4 regions of the Actinomadura sp. GTD37 genome follow, and region 4 is predicted to be linked to each of the others. Evidence: predicted binding sites of a transcription regulator. Region 4 holds the regulator's gene; each other region holds the start of a gene.

Region 1 (4,467 bases), on a different contig from region 4:
TCCGGCTCCCAGCTCACCAAGATCGACAAGGCGTTCCAGGAGCTGATCAAGCTCGGCCTGGTCGAGGACAGGCCCTACCGCGTCTTCGGCGCCCAGGCCGCCGGCTGCGACCCGATCGCCGCCGCGTTCAAGGCCGGCCACGACGTCGTCCGCCCGGTGAAGCCCGACACGATCGCCAAGTCCCTCGCCATCGGCAACCCCGCCGACGGCCCCTACGTCCTGGACGTCGCCCGCCGCACGAACGGCGCCGTCGAGGACGTCACCGACACCGAGGTCGTCGAGGGCATCCGCCTCCTCGCCCGCACCGAGGGCATCTTCGGCGAGACCGCCGGCGGCGTCACCGTCGCGACCCTCCGCAAGCTGATCGGCGCGGGCACCCTCGACCCGTCCGCCGAGACCGTGATCATCAACTCCGGGGACGGCCTGAAGACCCTGGACGCCGTCGCCCCGGTCGTCGCCCCGTCCGCGAACATCGCCCCGTCCCTGGAGGCGTTCCGCGCCGCCGGCCTCGCCTGAGAAAAGGAGCACCATGAGCGTTTCCGTGCGCATCCCGACGATCCTGCGGACCTACACCGGCGGTGAGTCCGAGGTGAAGGCCGAGGGCGCCACCCTGCGCGCCGTCGTCGCCGACCTGGAGGCGAGCCACTCCGGCATCTCCGCCCGCATCCTGGACGACGCCGGCAAGATCCGCCGCTTCGTGAACGTCTACGTCGGCGACGAGGACGTCCGCTTCGCCGACGGCCTGGACACCCCGACCCCCGACGGCGCCCAGATCTCCATCATCCCCGCCGTGGCCGGCGGCTGATGACCCTCCCGCGAGCCCGGTCCCGGCGCCCCCGGGGCCGGGCTCGCGGCCGCCGTCCGGGTCTACGATGACGCGGGTGGAAGATCATGAAGCGTCCGAACTGATCCACCTCGCCGACGACCTGGGGAACAGCGTCGTCCTGCGGGTGACGGGCCGGGAGTCCGGCGGCCTCACCGGCGTCATCGAGGTCGGCAGCTACTTCGTGAGCGGCGGCATCAAGACCTGGCTGGACGCCGAGGACCTGACCGCGTGGGGGAAGGTCCTCGACTCCCTGGCCCAGGGCGACGACGGCGCCGCGTGGCGAGAGGGCCAACGCGCGGCCGAACTCCACCTGGAAATCGACGACAACGACCGCATGCATGTCGCCGTAGTGGATTCGCACTCCTTCCTCGTGACGGTGGAACTCACCATCGAAGTAGCCGACGATTGGCTGGAAGCCCACCGCGAACGCCTGACCGCCACCCGAGCCCTACTCCCCGAATAACGCGGCACCCGGCTGCCCAACGCCCCCGGCCGCGGAGGGAATCGACGGCCGGGCACCAGACCGCTCGGAACGAACGCGCAGAAGGCCGGGACTCCGCCGCCGACCAGCAGCACCCTGACCTCCCGATCACGCACGGTGGATCGCGGCGACACGCCCATGAGGGGCCGAACGAGGTTCCGGTGCAGGTGGGAACGGGTCCGTGCAGGTAGGTGAACCTTCCCCCGGCGAGGATGTGTGGCGCTTGCACTCGGCAGGGTAGAGTGCTAAAAAACGGTTGGCACTCTACTGTGGAGAGTGACAACTTCACAGTCTGGGTCGGGGCGATGAGGCCTCAGTCCGGCGGCGGAATGGCAGTCGTCGGCGGGGGCCGTCCGTCGCGGGCGTCGGCTCGATCCTTCTAAGCCACCTTGTTCCGGGAGGACTGGAGCCTATGGCTGCAAAGATGATCGCGTTCGACGAGGAGGCCCGCCGCGGTCTCGAGCGCGGCATGAACCAGCTGGCCGATGCCGTAAAGGTGACCCTTGGTCCGAAGGGTCGCAACGTCGTGCTGGAGAAGAAGTGGGGCGCTCCCACGATCACCAACGACGGTGTGTCGATCGCCAAGGAGATCGAGCTCGAGGACCCGTGGGAGAAGATCGGCGCGGAGCTCGTCAAGGAAGTAGCCAAGAAGACCGACGACGTCGCGGGTGACGGCACCACCACCGCGACCGTGCTCGCCCAGGCGCTGGTGCGCGAGGGCCTGCGCAACGTCGCCGCCGGCGCGAACCCGATGTCGCTGAAGCGCGGCATCGAGGCCGCGGTCGAGCGGGTGAGCGAGGAGCTGTCCAAGCTCGCCAAGGACGTGGAGACCAAGGAGCAGATCGCCTCCACGGCGTCCATCTCCGCGGGCGACCCGCAGATCGGCGAGATGATCGCCGAGGCGATGGACAAGGTCGGCAAGGAAGGCGTCATCACGGTCGAGGAGAGCCAGACCTTCGGTCTGGAGCTCGAGCTCACCGAGGGGATGCGCTTCGACAAGGGCTACATCTCGCACTACTTCGTGACCGACCCTGAGCGGATGGAGGCGGTCCTCGAGGACCCGTACATCCTGATCGTTCAGAGCAAGGCGTCGGCCAACAAGGACCTGCTGCCCGTCCTCGAGGGCGTCATGCAGTCCGGCAAGCCGCTGCTGATCATCGCGGAGGACGTCGAGGGCGAGGCCCTGGCCACGCTCGTCGTCAACAAGATCCGCGGGATCTTCAAGTCCGTGGCCGTGAAGGCCCCGGGCTTCGGCGACCGCCGCAAGGCCATGCTGGGCGACATCGCCACGCTGACCGGCGGCCAGGTCATCAGCGAGGACGTGGGTCTCAAGCTGGAGAACACCACGACCGACATGCTGGGCCGCGCCCGCAAGGTCGTCATCACCAAGGACGAGACCACCATCGTGGACGGCGCCGGTGACGCCAACGAGATCGCGGGACGGGTCAACCAGATCCGCACCGAGATCGACAACACCGACTCCGACTACGACCGCGAGAAGCTCCAGGAGCGCCTGGCCAAGCTCGCGGGCGGTGTCGCGGTCATCAAGGCCGGCGCCGCGACGGAGGTCGAGCTCAAGGAGCGCAAGCACCGCATCGAGGACGCCGTCCGCAACGCCAAGGCCGCGGTCGAGGAGGGCATCGTCCCCGGTGGCGGCGTGGCGCTGCTGCAGGCCGGCACCAAGGCGTTCGACAAGCTGGAGCTCGCGGGCGACGAGGCCACCGGTGCCAACATCGTCAAGCGCGCTCTGGAGGAGCCGCTGAAGCAGATCGCCGTGAACGCCGGCCTTGAGGGCGGCGTCGTGGTGGAGCGGGTCCGCAACCTGAAGCCGGGTGAGGGCCTGAACGCCGCCACCGGCGACTACGTCAACATGTTCGAGTCGGGCATCCTCGACCCGGCCAAGGTGACCCGGTCCGCGCTGCAGAACGCTTCGTCGATCGCCGCGCTGTTCCTGACCACCGAGGCCGTCATCGCCGAGAAGCCCGAGAAGAACCCGGCCCCGGCGGGCGACCCGTCCGGCGGCATGGGCGGCATGGACTTCTAACGAGTCCATAGCTCGAACGGGCACATGGCGGGGGCGGTCCTTCGGGGCCGCCCCCGCTTCGTCGTCCGGTAGTCCCCGTTCGTGTGAACCTGCGTTCGAACACCTGCGTCAGATCCCCGATTCCCCCGGATCTGGAAGGTTCAGGATGAGCGACGAACTGCCTCCGCTGCTGGTCGACCCGCCGTGGGAACGGGACGCCCGCGCGCATCGCGAGGCGACCGCGGCCGCGAAGCGGGAGGCCGTGCTCGTTCCCGGGCTTGAGCCGCCGGCGGAGCAGAGCCTCGCCTGGGAGCCCGGCGAACGCGAGAAGTGGCTGATGTCGGTCCCTGCCAGGCCCAACCTCACCGGTGAGCTCAGACATGTCCACGAGGCGGAGGGGTGGCCCGGCGTCGCCCGGGAGTTCGGCGACGGGAAGATCACCCATGCGTCGTCCGTGGCGTCCCTGTTCGGGCTCGCCCCCGTGGAGATCGTCCGGCCGCTGCTCCGCGATTGGCATCCGGTTCTCAGCGGCCGCTCCGATTTCTCGATCCTGCGAGTCCTCCCGGCGCGGTTCGGGATGGACGCCCGCCGCGCGGTGTTCCCGAGCGCGAAGGAGAACCACTGCGGATGGGCGCTGATGCCGTTCCTCGACGCCGAAGTGGCCCTGCTGATGGCCGACTGGCTCCGGCTGAAGTCGGCGAACGGCAAGGCCCGCGACTGGTTCGCCAGGCACGGGATCGCGGCGGCGCCGTTCCTGGTGCCGAACGCGCTGGGCGAGCGGCGCGTCCCCCGGGACCGGGCTCGTGCGGCGCTGTCGCTCATCGCGGACGCGCACGGCCTGCCCGCGACGGTGGAGGCGGCCCGGCGGCACGGCGACACCGCCGCCGAGGCGATCGAGCACGCCCTCGCCGGTGAGACGCCGAAGGCGCCGGTGACCAGTCCGGTCAGGCCGCCGAAGACGCCGTGGCTGGACCGCGGCGCCCTGCCGGAGGTCCGCCTGCGGGACGGCCGCGTGCTGCCGCCCGAGGCGGTGGAGAACCTGATCGGCGCGCTCGTCCTCTCCCCGGGCCTCCGCTGGAACGGCCCGCTGACGATGTACCGCGGACTGGACGAGGTGCTCGACCGGTGCGACCGCGC
Region 2 (4,467 bases), on a different contig from region 4:
GACGCCGTCCTCGGCGCCCTGGATTCGGGACGGCTGGCGGGCGCGGCCCTGGACGTGTTCGACCGGGAGCCCCTGCCGCCGGACCATCCGCTCCGTTCGCACGAGGAGGTCCTGCTGTCGCCGCACACGGCGGGGGCGTCCGTCCAGTCGCAGCTGAACCTGATCGCGGCGGTGCGCGACAACGTCACCGCGGCCGTCCAGGGACGAGACGTGCAGAACATCGTCAACGGGGTAAAACCGCAGGTCATACGGCGATAACGAGCTTTCTCGACATGCCGTCCCTGAACTGGAAATGCGCGATCGGGCGTTGAATCTGTAGGATTCCTAAACGATCAACTTTGACGACCTCGAAGGGTGGGATGTGCACCTCGACATCTGGCTACTCCTCGGGGCCGTGCTCGTACTCAGCGCCATCATCGCGGTCCGGCTGTCCCACAAGGCCGGCCTCCCGACCCTGCTGGCGTACATGGCCCTCGGCCTCTTCATCGGCGAGTCCGGCCCCCTCCACATCCACTTCGACGACGCCGCGCTGGCCGAGACACTCGGCCTCGCCGCGCTCGTCCTGATCCTCGCCGAGGGCGGCGTCACCACCGACTGGCGGCGGATGCGCCCCTCGGTCCCCGTCGCGATCAGCGTGTCCACCATCGGCACCCTGATCAGCATCGGCGTGGTGGCGCTCGCCGCCATGTGGCTCATCGGAATGGACTGGCGTCCCGCGTTCCTGCTCGGCGCCGTGCTCGCGCCGACCGACGCGGCGGCCGTGTTCTCGGTGCTGCGGCGGCTCCCCCTGCCGTCCCGGCTGATGGGCCTCCTGGAAGGCGAGTCCGGGTTCAACGACGCCCCCGTCGTGATCATCGTCGTGACCCTCAGCGCGCACAGCGCCGCCCCCGACCTGGCCGAGCTGTTCGGCGTGATGGTGTACGAACTGGCCGCCGGCGCCGTCATCGGCATCGCGATCGGCTGGCTCGGCGCGCAGGGCCTGCGCCGCATCGCGCTGCCCGCCTCCGGCCTCTACCCCATCGCGGTGCTGTCGCTCGCCGTCGGCTCCTACGGCGCCGCCTCCCTGCTGCACGCGAGCGGGTTCCTCGCCGTCTACGTGAGCGCCGTCGTCCTCGGGAACGCGCGGCTTCCGCACCGTCCCGCCACGCGCGGCTTCGCCGAAGGCGTCGGGTGGCTCGCGCAGATCGGGCTGTTCGTGATGCTCGGGCTGCTGGCCGACCCCGGCGACCTCCCGGGTCAGACCGTGCCCGCGCTCGTCGTCGGGTTCGTGCTGCTGCTCGTCGCCCGTCCGATATCGGTCGTGCTGTCGACGATCGGGTTCAAGCTGACGTGGGGCGAGAAGATCTTCACGTCCTGGGCCGGGCTGCGGGGCGCCGTGCCGATCGTCCTCGCCACGATCCCGATGGTCGCGGACGTCCCGGGCGCCGACCGGCTGTTCGCGATCGTCTTCAACATCGTCGTCGTGTTCACCCTGCTCCAGGGCCCGACGCTGCCGCTGGTCGCGCGCTGGTGCCGGCTGGAGAGCGACGAGCAGGCCCGGGAGCTGGACGTGGAGGCGGCGCCGCTGGAGGAACTGCACGCCGACCTGCTGGAGGTCCGGATCCCGGGCGACTCGATGCTGAACGGCGTGGAGATCTTCGAGCTGCGGCTGCCGCCCGGCGCGTCCATCACGCTGATCGTGCGGGACGGGTCGAGCTTCGTGCCCGAGCCCACCACGCCCTTGCAGGCCGGCGACACGCTCCTGGTCGTGACCACCGACTCCGTGCGCGAGGCCACCGAACGGCGGCTGCGCGCGGTCAGCCGCAAGGGCAGGCTGGCGGGCTGGTTCGGCGAGACCGGCGCCTGACCGGGCCGGGCGGCCGCCTGACTGGCCGGCGGCCGCCCGGCGCGACCGGCGGGACCGGCGCCCGGACGGTTCCCTGACCGGTCAAGGAACAGGGCGGGGGCGAAACGTGTTCCACACCTGGGTACCATTAGCAGTCGTTCAGAGTGAGTGCCAGTCCGGACTCGCCGGGCTGAGTCAGCTAGGAGGAACCGTGCCGACGTATCAGTACGTTTGCACCGAGTGCGGCGAGCCCCTGGAGGTCGTGCAGAAGTTCAGCGACAACGCGCTGACCGATTGCCCGGCGTGCAGCGGCAGGCTCCGCAAGGTCTTCTCCGCGGCGGGGATCATCTTCAAGGGGTCGGGCTTCTACCGCACCGACAGCCGCGGCTCCGGCAAGTCGTCCTCGACCACGGGCGCGGCGTCCAACGGGTCGTCCTCGTCCAACGGGTCGTCCTCGTCCGAGGGTTCGGCCGGCGGTTCCTCGGGCGGCGACTCCGGCAAGTCGGACTCGTCCTCGTCGTCCTCCTCCTCGTCTTCGGGGTCTTCGGGCGGCTCCTCGTCGACCGGCAAGTCGTCCTCCGAAAAGGTCGCCTGACCTCCTAGGACTCCTTCACGACCGACCCGGCGGATCCAGCGGAGATCCGCCGGGCCTTCGTCGTGCCCGGCCGCCGACTACATCTCAAGAGGTAGTCGGCGGCCTTCCCATGCCTCGCACGACGTAGCGGCGTTCCCTTCTCGCGCCGGACGCGCGGCGCTCGCCTCCTCGCGACGATTGAGGGGATGGGAGCCGGGCGCTCCGCCTCCTCCCAGCCATCCGGGAATCGCGATACTACTTGACATCTCTCGACAAGCGAGAGATCGTTGCCAACGCGACATATCTCGATAACGCCTTAGGCTTCAGGAGAGGGACATGAGCGGACCAAGCCCGGCGCCACCCAGATCGCCGGCCCACCGGCTGGCCGGAGTCATCGCCGGACGGCGCGGCAAGTGGGCCGTCCTCGCCCTGTGGATCGTCCTGCTGCTGGCCCTCGGCCCGCTCGCCGGCAAGCTCGGCGACGTCGAGGAGAACGACGCGGCCGCCTGGCTGCCCACCGGCGCCGAATCGACCCGGGTCGTCGAGCTGGAGGAGCAGTTCCGCAAGGACGAGACGATGCTCGCCGTCATCGTCTACGAGCGGTCCGGCGGGATCACCGCGGCCGACCGCGCCAAGGCCGCCGCCGACGTCGCCGGGCTGCAGAGGCTCCCCGGCGCCCAGAAGGCGCAGGGGCCGTTCCCGTCCAAGGACGGCAAGGCACTGCAGACGCTCGTCCCCCTCACCGACGACGACGTCACCAAGGCCGTCGACGACGCGCGCGACCTCGTCCAGCGCGGGCCTCCCGGGCTGGACGCCCACGTCGCCGGGCCCGCCGGCAGCGGTGCCGACATGTTCAAGGTCTTCAACAGCATCGACGGCTTCCTGCTCATGGCCGCGGGCCTCGTCGTCATCGTCATGCTGCTCTTCATCTACCGCAGCCCCATCCTGTGGTTCGTTCCGGTCCTCAGCGCCGTCGTGGCCTTGGGACTGGCCCAGTCGATGGTCTATGTGCTCGCCAAGTACGGCGACCTCACCGTCAACGGGCAGAGCGCGGGGATCCTGACCGTCCTCGTCTTCGGTGTCGCCACCGACTACGCCCTGCTGCTCGTCGCCCGCTACCGGGAGGAGCTCCACCGCCACGAGGACCGGCATGAGGCCATGGCCTTCGCGCTGCGCCGCGCGGCGCCCGCCATCATCGCCTCCGCCGCCACCGTCGCGGTCGGCCTGCTGTGCCTGCTGCTCGCCGACATGAACTCCACCGCCGGCCTGGGCCCGGTGGCCGCCGCAGGCGTCCTCACCGCCCTCGCCGCCATGACCACCCTGCTGCCGGCCCTCCTGGTCATCTTCGGCCGCTGGCTGTTCTGGCCGCTCATCCCCCGGTACGACGAGAAATACCTCAAGCCGGAGGCGTACGAGGCCGAGCACAGCGTGTGGAGCCGTGTGGCCGGTCTCGTGGGCAGGCGCCCGCGCGCGCTCTGGGCCCTCACCATGCTGGGCCTGATCGTCCTCACGCTCGGGTTGGGCTCGCTCAAGGCCGACGGACTGTCGGACGCCGGGCAGTTCACCGGAACGCCCGACTCGGTGAAGGGATCGGCGGCCGTCGCCCGCCACTACGCGGCCGGATCCGGCGCCCCCGCCGTCGTCATCGGCCAGGCCGCGGCCTCGGACCGGCTCGCGCAGACCGTACGCGGGACGTCCGGCATCGCGGAACTCGGGCCGCCCGTCACCGCGGACGGCCTGGTCAAGTACGAGGCGGTGCTGAAGGACCCGGCCGACAGCGAGGCGGCGCGCACGACCATCGACCGGCTTCGCGCCGCGGTGCACGACGTCCCGTCCGCGGACGCGAAGGTCGGCGGCACGACCGCGACCTCGCTGGACATCGGGCGCGCCTCCACCCGCGACAACAAGGTGATCATCCCGGTCGTGCTGGGCGTGGTCCTCCTGATCCTCATCGCGCTGCTGCGCGCCGTGGTCGCGCCGCTGCTGATGATCGGCACCGTCGTGCTGTCGTTCCTGGCCTCCCTCGGCGCCTGCGCGGTGATCTTCACGCACGGCTTCGGGTTCGAGG
Region 3 (4,467 bases), on a different contig from region 4:
GCATGAGACGGGCAGGGGGCGGTGCCGTGTCCGTACATCTCGTCCGACATCGGCAGTTCCCGACCCGGCGGCGGCTGCGGACGGGCGGTGCGCGTCCGCCGTGCCGCGACCCCGCGGGACGGATCCGGGCCCCATTTCGGAGGGTATTTCGCGGTGCCGAACTCCCGGCCGGTGAACCCGCCTTGGTGTTTTCGGGCGGATGGACGTCCGCGCGCCGATTCGCGGCCGGTGCGGCGCCCTTGCCGGGCGCCCCGCAATCCCTGGTGAACGCGATGCCGCAAAACGCCGATGATTTGCACCGCCGTGGCGCGTCGCCCGGCGTCGCTTGGCGTTGCGCGTCCGGGCGGAAGATCTTTGGGCACGGTTAATGGCGGCGGCCGCCGTACCGCGCGGGTCAGCAGACTGGGGCGCGGGGGTGAGGGTGCTCGCGCCCGCCGGTCAGGGCGCCGGGACGGGACGGGTGAGCAGCGCGACAGGGTCGCGTCCGACGCGGGTCACCACCAGGGTCGACCCGGCGCCGCCCCGGCCCGCCCTGCGCCCGCCGAAGCCGAGGTCGCGCCGCAGCCGGTCGACGTCGACGGCCGAGCCGCGCTTCTTGACGGTCAGCACCCCGACCTCGCGGCGGCGCAGCTCCGCGCGCAGGCGCTTCACGGAGAACGGCAGCACGTCCTCGATCTCGTAGGCGGACGCGAACGGTGTCGGACACAGCCGGTCGGACGTGATGTAGGCGATCCGCGGATCCGCGAGGCCGCCGCCGACCAGCTCTGCCACCTCACCCACCAGATGGGCGCGGATCACGGCTCCGTCGGGCTCGTACAGGTAGCGGCCCCACGGGCGGACGTGCGGTGTGTCCGATCCCTGCGGGGTCAGCGTCCAGACCTTCGGGTCGGTGTCGGACGAGATGAGCGTGGCGCGGCGTCCCACGTCCCCTGCGAGCGTCCCCAGCCAGAGGGCCGCCTCCTTGACGTCGCCGTGGACCGACACCCACTCGGCCTCTGCACCGTCCGGTACGGCCTCATGCGGGATGCCGGGCGCCACCTTGACGCACGCTGCGGGCACCTTCCGCGCCATGTCCAGGACGACATCGAGCGGCGGCTCATAGGAACGGGGATCGAAGACCCTGCCGCGGGCGGTGCGGCGTCCCGGGTCGGCGAAGACCGCGTCGAACCCGTCCGGTGCGGCCTCGGTGGCGTCCCCGACGCGCACGGAGGCGTCGCCCAGTCCGAAGGCGGCCACGTTCGCCCGCGCCACGTCGGCCGTCAACGGGTCGAGTTCCACGCCCTCCCCGGCGAGGCCCGCGCGCCCCCGGGCGAGGAGGTCGGCCCCTATCCCGCACCCGAGTTCCAGGACGCGCGCACCGTCCAGATGGGCGGCGAACCTTCGGGCGCGGTGCGCCGCCACGCTCGCGCGGGTCGACTGCTCAAGGCCCGCCTGGGTGAAGTACATGCGATCGGCGTCCGGGCCGAACTTGACCCGCGCCCGCTCCCGCAGCCGCACCTGTGTGAGCGCCGCCGCGACCAGCGCGGGATCGTGCCGTTCGCGCAGCCGCGTCGCCGTGGCGAGCAGGCCGTCCCCGCCGACGTCCGCGGCGGCCGCCTCGGCGAGGACCGCCTGGCCGGAGGGCGTGCGCAGGGCGCGGAACGACGCGATGTCCATACGCTGAAATTAGCTGGCGGTGAACAGCGCCCGGCGCGTCCGTGTCCGTGTTGACGCACTCACGGGCACGGAATAGTCTCCAGACTGGCACTCTCGTACTGAGAGTGCCAACACAGCGACAAGGTCGGTCTGGCACCCGCGACGGCAGGCCGGTCCAGGGTCGCCTCTTCTGTCACATGTGCTGGCCGGTCATCCGTGGCCGGCCGAGGACCCATCGAAGGGGAGGTCAGATCGTGACGACCGCCACCAAGGTTGTCCTCAAGCCGCTTGAGGACCGTATCGTCGTCCAGCCGCTTGAGGCCGAGACCACCACCGCCTCGGGCCTGGTGATTCCGGACACCGCCAAGGAGAAGCCCCAGGAGGGCACCGTCCTTGCCGTTGGCCCGGGTCGCGTCGACGACAAGGGCGACCGCGTCCCCGTCGACGTCAAGGTCGGCGAGGTCGTGCTCTACAGCAAGTACGGCGGCACCGAAGTCAAGTACAACAACGAGGACTACCTCGTGCTCTCGGCCCGCGACGTGCTCGCGGTCATCGAGAAGTAATCACCGAGACGTGATGCACCCGCCCCGGTCGGCGCCGCCTTCGGCGGGGCTGCCGGGGCGGATCGCGTAAAAGAGGAGTATCCGCATGGCGAAGATCCTGGAGTTCGAGGAGGACGCTCGCCGGGCTCTTGAGCGCGGCGTCAACGCTCTCGCGGACGCCGTCAAGGTGACGATCGGCCCGCGCGGCCGCAACGTCGTCATCGACAAGAAGTTCGGCGCGCCGACGATCACCAACGACGGCGTCACCATCGCCCGCGAGGTGGAGCTGGAGGACCCCTACGAGAACCTCGGGGCCCAGCTCGCCAAGGAAGTGGCGACCAAGACCAACGACATCGCGGGCGACGGCACCACCACGGCGACCGTGCTCGCGCAGGCGATGGTCCGGGAGGGCACCCGCAACGTGGCGGCCGGCGCGTCCCCGCTCTCGCTGAAGCGCGGCATCGACGCGGCCGCCCAGTACGTGTCCGACCAGCTCCTCAAGTCGGCCCGCGAGGTCGAGGAGAAGGGCGAGATCGCGCACGTCGCGACCATCTCCGCGCAGGACGCGCAGATCGGCGAGCTCATCGCCGAGGCGTTCGAGAAGGTCGGCAAGGACGGCGTCATCACCGTCGAAGAGGCCCACACCATGGGCCTCGAACTGGAGTTCACCGAGGGCCTCCAGTTCGACAAGGGCTACCTGTCGCCGCACATGGTCACCGACCACGAGCGCATGGAGGCCGTCCTCGAGGACGCCTACGTCCTCATCGTGGACGGCAAGATCTCCAACGTGCAGGAGTTCCTGCCGCTGGCCGAGAAGGTCGCGCAGACCAAGAAGCCGCTGCTCGTCGTGGCCGAGGACGTCGAGGGCGAGGCCCTGGCGCTGCTCGTCGCCAACAAGATCCGCGGCACGTTCCTGTCGGTGGCCGTGAAGGCCCCCGGCTTCGGCGACCGCCGCAAGGCGATGCTGGGCGACATGGCCACCCTCACCGGCGGCCAGGTCGTGTCCGAGGCCATCGGCCTCAAGCTCGACTCGATCGGCATCGAGGACCTCGGCCGCGCCCGCCGCATCACCGTCACCAAGGACGCCACCACGGTCGTCGACGGTGAGGGCGCCGCGGACGAGATCAACGCGCGCATCAACCAGATCAAGGTCGAGATCGAGAACAGCGACTCCGACTGGGACCGCGAGAAGCTGCAGGAGCGGCTGGCCAAGCTGGCCGGCGGCGTCTGCGTGCTGCGCGTCGGCGCCGCCACCGAGGTGGAGCTGAAGGAGAAGAAGCACCGCCTCGAGGACGCCATCTCGGCGACCCGCGCGGCGATCGAGGAGGGCATCGTGTCCGGCGGCGGCAGCGCGCTGGTGCACGTCGCCAAGGAGGGCTTCGAGGCCCTCGGCCTGTCCGGAGACGAGGCCACCGGCGCGGAGGCCGTCCGCCGCGCGCTGGACGAGCCGCTGCGCTGGATCGCCGAGAACGCCGGCCAGGAGGGCTACGTCGTCGTCTCCAAGGTGCGCGAGCTGAAGGCCGGTCACGGCTACAACGCCGCGACCGACGAGTACGGCGACCTGATCGGCCAGGGCGTCATCGACCCGGTGAAGGTGACCCGCTCCGCGGTCACCAACGCCGCCTCGATCGCGGGCATGCTCCTCACCACCGAGGCGCTCGTCGTCGAGAAGCCGGAAGAGGCCGAAGAGCCCGCCGGCGGTCACGGCCACGGCCACGGCCACGGCCACTGACCTCTGTCCGGCCGGGGCGCCGCACCACGTGCCCCGGCCGGAGGGGCCGTCCTTTCGCACCGCGAACCCCCGCCCATCCGGGCCGGGGGTTCGCGTTGTTTCCAGCCCCCGAAACCTCCTCGTCGGTGCACTCATCGTCTTTTGATGCGCAATGAGCTGTTTATCGCTCTATGTGGTGGTGAAGATTTCGTGACACCGGGCAGCGGAATGAGTGCGTGGCGTAGTAATGCCAGGTTCGCTCCAGCACTGTGACCATTCCGTTGTAATCGACGGGGCAGACACGCCCGGCGGTGCTGGGCATCATGCTTGACGTGACCGAGGGATGCTACGCCGGGACCATGACCGCGCGCGCTGCCGAACCCTCGGGAGGGCCCGCCCCTCCACCGCCCCGCGACACCGGCCGCGGGACGGCACGGGCGCTGCGCGCGGCGCACGCCGGCGACGGCGACCTCAGGGAGCTGACGAACCTCGCCGTCCAGGGCGATCCGGGCGCCATCGAGGTTCTCATCGCCGAGGTGCGCCCCATGATCGTCCGGTACTGCCGGGCCCGGCTCGGCC
Region 4 (4,467 bases):
ACTGGTGGGGCGTCGGCCCCGGCGCGCACAGCCACATCGGCGGGACCCGCTGGTGGAACGTCAAGCATCCCGCCGCCTACGCCTCCCGCCTGGCGGAGGGCACCACGCCCGCCCACGCCAGGGAGGTCCTCGCCGACGACGACCGCCGCATCGAGCGCGTCATGCTCGAACTACGCCTGGCCCAGGGCTGCCCGACGAGCCTCTTGGACGACAAGGCCGTCCGCAGAGCGATCGACGAGGGCCTCCTGGAACGGGCCGCCTACGAGCAGGGCAGAGCCGTCCCGACCCTCCGGGGCCGCCTCCTGGCCGACGCCCTGACCCGCGACCTGACCTAGGGCGCCGTGACGAAATCGATGAGTTCCTCTACGCGGCCCAGGAGGGCGGGCTCCAGGTCGGTGTAGGAGTCGACCGAGTTCAGGATCCGCTTCCACGCGGCGCCGGTGTTGCCGCCCCAGCCGAGTTCGGCGACGATGCCGTCCTTCCACGGGACGCCGCGCGGGATGCGGGGCCAGGCGCGGATGCCGACGGCGGCCGGCTTGACCGCCTCCCAGATGTCGATGAACGGGTGCCCGGTGATGAGGACGTGCGGGGACGAGACCCGCGCGGCGATCCGGGACTCCTTGGAGCCCTCCACCAGGTGGTCGACGAGGACGCCGAGGCGGCGGTCCTCGTCCGGGCCGAACTCCTCGACGATGGCGGGCAGGTCGTCGACGCCTTCGAGGTACTCCACGACGACGCCCTCGACGCGCAGGTCGTGGCCCCAGATCTTCTCGACGAGCTCGGCGTCGTGGACGCCCTCCACGTAGATGCGGCTCTCCTTGGCGACCTGGGCCCGCAGCCCCTGGACGGCGATGGAGCCGGACGCCGAACGCGCCGCCCCCCGCGGTGCGGCGCTCGGCCTGACCAGCGTCACCGGCCTGCCGTCGATCAGGAAGCCGGATCTGGTGAGCGGGAACACGCGCCGCTTGCCGAACCGGTCCTCCAGGGTGACGCCGGACTTGTCGCAGCCGACCACGGCGCCGCAGAATCCGCTGTCGGGATCCTCCGCCACCAGCCCGGGTTCGGCCGGAACCTCGGGGATCTGCCCTTTGCGGGGCCTGCGCCAGTCGCCGGCGAGCACGTCGTTTCCGTAGTCCTTACTGCTCACGGGTCCGCACATTAACCCGGCCGGACGGCCGCGCGGCATCGCCCCTCGTCCCTCGGCGTGGCGTCCGCGTCCGATACGGATAGGATCGCGCCGCCGTGCGGGTGACGGGCGGGCACTCCGACCGGGGGGCCCGGGGCCGTACAATTGGCACTCCAGAGTACGGAGTGCCAGCGGCACGGACCGGCCGGAAGGAGGTGACGCCGTGCTGGACGACCGGAAACTCGCGGTCCTGCGCGCCATCGTCGAGGACTTCGTCTCCACCAACGAGCCGGTGGGGTCCAAGGCCCTGGCGGACCGGCACAACCTCGGGGTGTCGCCGGCCACCATCCGCAACGACATGGCGGTGCTGGAGGAGCAGGGCTACATCGCCCAGCCGCACACCAGCGCCGGGCGCGTCCCCACCGACAAGGGCTACCGGCTGTTCGTCGACCGGCTGTCCACGATCAAGCCGCTGTCGGTGGCCGAGCGGCGCGCGATCGAGACGTTCCTGTCCGGCGCCTACGACCTCGACGACGTCGTCGGCCGCACGGTGCGGCTGCTCGCGCAGCTCACCCGGCAGGTCGCCGTCGTGCAGTACCCGTCGCTGACCCGCTCGTCGGTGCGGCACGTCGAGCTGGTCCCGGTGGCCGAGGGGCGGCTGCTGCTGGTCCTGATCACCGACACCGGGCGGGTGGAGCAGCGGGTCATCGAGACGCCCGCCAGCATCTCCGAGGAATCGATCGGGCACCTGCGGGCGTTGCTCAACACATGCCTGGACGGGCTCGGCCTCGGCGACGTGCCGACCGCCGTCGCCGACCTCCCCGAGAAGGTGGGGCCGGACGAGCGGCCGGTCGCGGCGGCGGTGCTGTCCGTCCTGCTGGAGACGCTCGTCGAGAAACACGAGGAGAAGATCGTTTTCGCCGGCGCGGCCAACCTCGCCGCCGTGGACTTCTCGCAGAGCCTGCGGGAGGTGCTGGTGGCCCTTGAGGAACAGGTCGTCCTCATGCGGCTGCTCGGCGAGACCGGAGACTCCTCTACAGTTACGGTGCGGATCGGCACGGAGAACCCCGATCTGGGGCTCCGGTCGACCTCGGTCGTCGCCGCGGACTACGGGGTCGGCGACCTCACCTTGGCCAGGCTCGGAGTCCTCGGGCCTACACGCATGGATTACCCCAGCACGATGGGAGCGGTACGGGCAGTGGCACGCTACGTGGGACAGATCCTGGCGGGGTCGTGAAAGTGGCGAACGACTACTACGCGACCCTGGGCGTCCGGCGCGACGCCAGCGCCGACGAGGTGAAGAAGGCCTACCGCCGGCTCGCCCGGGAGCTTCACCCGGACGTCAACCCGGATCCGGAGACCCAGGAGAAGTTCAAGGAGATCACCCAGGCGTACGAGGTGCTCTCCGACCCCAAGAAGCGCGAGATGTACGACCTCGGCGCGGACCCGTTCGCGTCCGGGGCCGGGGCGGGCGCCGGCGGGTTCGGCGGCGCCGGGTTCCCGTTCAGCGACATCATGGACGCCTTCTTCGGGACGGCGACCACGCGCGGCCCGCGGTCGCGGGCGCGGCGCGGCCGGAACGCGACGCTGCGGGTCGAGCTCGACCTCGGCGAGACCGCGTTCGGCACGACCCGCGAGCTGTCCATCGACACCGCGGTCGCCTGCGCCGCCTGCGAGGGGTCGGGCTGCGCGCCCGGCACCCACCCGGACACGTGCGAGACGTGCCACGGGCGCGGCGAGGTGCAGCAGGTGCAGCGCTCGTTCCTCGGCCAGGTCATGACGGCCCGGCCGTGCCCGGCGTGCGGCGGGTTCGGATCGGTGATCCGCAACCCGTGCGCCGAGTGCTCCGGCGACGGCCGGGTCCGCACCCGGCGCACCGTCAAGGTCAAGATCCCGGCCGGGGTGGAGAACGGCATCCACATCCAGCTCGCCGGCGAGGGAGAGGTCGGCCCCGGCGGCGGCCCGCCCGGCGACCTGTTCCTGGAGATCGTCGAGAAGCCCCACCCGATCTTCGAGCGGGAGGGCGACGACCTGCACTGCACGGTCGAGATCCCGATGACCGCCGCCGCGCTCGGCACCAGCGTCACCATCGAGACGCTGGACGCGGCCGAGAGCGTCGACATCAAGCCCGGCACGCAGTCCGGGCAGGTCATCACGCTCTACAACCGGGGCGTCCGGCACCTCAACGAGAGCGGCCGCGGTGACCTGATGATCCACGTGAACGTGGAGACGCCGAACCGGCTCGACGAGGAGCAGGAGGACCTGCTCCGCCGCCTCGCCGTCCTGCGCGGGGAGGAGCGGCCGCCCGGCAAGTTCGCCCCCGGGCAGCGCAACGGCGTGTTCTCCCGCATCAAGGACGTCTTCAACCAGCACTGAAGCGCCGCGGCGGCGGCCTACCGGGAAGGCCGCCGCGGCGACTCCGAGCACTGAGGCACCCACATGAGCCGAACGAGCCGGGAGGCCCGGGGCGGCGCGCCCCGTCGGGGGCGCGCATGAGCCCGCCGGTGTTCCTCGCCGCGACGGACGCGCTGGAGCGCGACACGGTCGTCCTCGACGGGCCCGAGGGGCGGCACGCGGCGGCCGTGCGGCGGCTGCGGTCCGGCGAGCGCGTCGACCTGACCGACGGCGCGGGGCTGCTGGCCGAGTGCGTCGTCACCGCCGCCGACCGCGCGTCCCTCACGCTGGACGTGCGGGCCCGGCACCGGGAGCCGCCGCCGTCGCCGCGCCTCGTGGTCGTCCAGGCGCTGCCGAAGGGCGACCGGGGCGAGCTGGCCGTCGAGGTGATGACCGAGGTCGGCGTGGACGTGATCGTCCCCTGGGCGGCGGACCGCTGCGTCACCCGGTGGCGTCCGGAGCGCCGCGACAAGGCCCTCGGACGCTGGCGCGCGACCGCGCGGGAGGCGGGCAAGCAGGCGCGGCGCGGCCGGCTGCCCGAGGTGCCGGATCTGGCGTCCACCGAGGACGTCGCCGCGCGGATCGCCGCCGCGTCGCTGGCCCTGGTCCTGCACGAGGAGGCCGCGGCCCCGCTGAGCGCGGCGGAGCCGCCCGCGGAGGGCGACATCGTGCTCGTGGTGGGCCCCGAGGGCGGGATCACGGAGGCGGAGCTGGAGCGGTTCGCCGCGTCCGGTGGGCGTCCGGCCAGGCTCGGCCCGACCGTGCTGCGCACGTCGACGGCGGGGGTCGCGGCGGCCAGCGTGCTGCTGGCCGCCACCGGGCGCTGGTAGGCCGGCCCGCTGCGGTCCGCCGTCAGGGCGTGGTCGCGGCGCCCTGCTCGGTCGTGTTCGCCGGCTCGCTCGTCGGCGCCTGCGTGGGCGTGTCGGTCGGCTTGTCGGAGGTCGGCG

Evidence for each region. The regulator HrcA, encoded in region 4, represses chaperone genes, less so after heat shock. The targets are predictions, from matches to a motif close to TTGGCACTCTCNNNNNGAGAGTGCCAA.
Region 1: the regulator HrcA is predicted to act here: its motif matches at 1,564-1,590, upstream of groL (chaperonin GroEL).
Region 2: the regulator HrcA is predicted to act here: its motif matches at 1,974-2,000, upstream of ACA511_RS34510 (FmdB family zinc ribbon protein).
Region 3: the regulator HrcA is predicted to act here: its motif matches at 1,741-1,767, upstream of groES (co-chaperone GroES).

Annotation. Positions count from the first base shown of each region.
Region 1 covers NZ_JBGNUS010000013.1:3,402-7,868, reverse strand. Annotated here, with positions in the region: gene thrC (threonine synthase) at 1-516, shown strand, start outside; gene ACA511_RS37910 (MoaD/ThiS family protein) at 530-805, shown strand; gene ACA511_RS37905 (DUF5959 family protein) at 882-1,289, shown strand; gene groL (chaperonin GroEL) at 1,720-3,351, shown strand; gene ACA511_RS37895 (DUF4132 domain-containing protein) at 3,497-4,467, shown strand, end outside.
Region 2 covers NZ_JBGNUS010000009.1:178,495-182,961, forward strand. Annotated here, with positions in the region: gene ACA511_RS34500 (NAD(P)-dependent oxidoreductase) at 1-258, shown strand, start outside; gene ACA511_RS34505 (potassium/proton antiporter) at 362-1,846, shown strand; gene ACA511_RS34510 (FmdB family zinc ribbon protein) at 2,037-2,420, shown strand; gene ACA511_RS34515 (MMPL family transporter) at 2,736-4,467, shown strand, end outside.
Region 3 covers NZ_JBGNUS010000001.1:1,344,993-1,349,459, forward strand. Annotated here, with positions in the region: gene ACA511_RS06600 (SAM-dependent methyltransferase) at 439-1,656, opposite strand; gene groES (co-chaperone GroES) at 1,887-2,198, shown strand; gene groL (chaperonin GroEL) at 2,284-3,909, shown strand; gene ACA511_RS06615 (sigma-70 family RNA polymerase sigma factor) at 4,248-4,467, shown strand, end outside.
Region 4 covers NZ_JBGNUS010000002.1:915,578-920,044, reverse strand. Annotated here, with positions in the region: gene hemW (radical SAM family heme chaperone HemW) at 1-335, shown strand, start outside; gene ACA511_RS18435 (DUF3097 domain-containing protein) at 332-1,147, opposite strand; gene hrcA (heat-inducible transcriptional repressor HrcA) at 1,350-2,363, shown strand; gene dnaJ (molecular chaperone DnaJ) at 2,366-3,502, shown strand; gene ACA511_RS18420 (16S rRNA (uracil(1498)-N(3))-methyltransferase) at 3,619-4,350, shown strand; gene ACA511_RS18415 (hypothetical protein) at 4,373-4,467, opposite strand, start outside.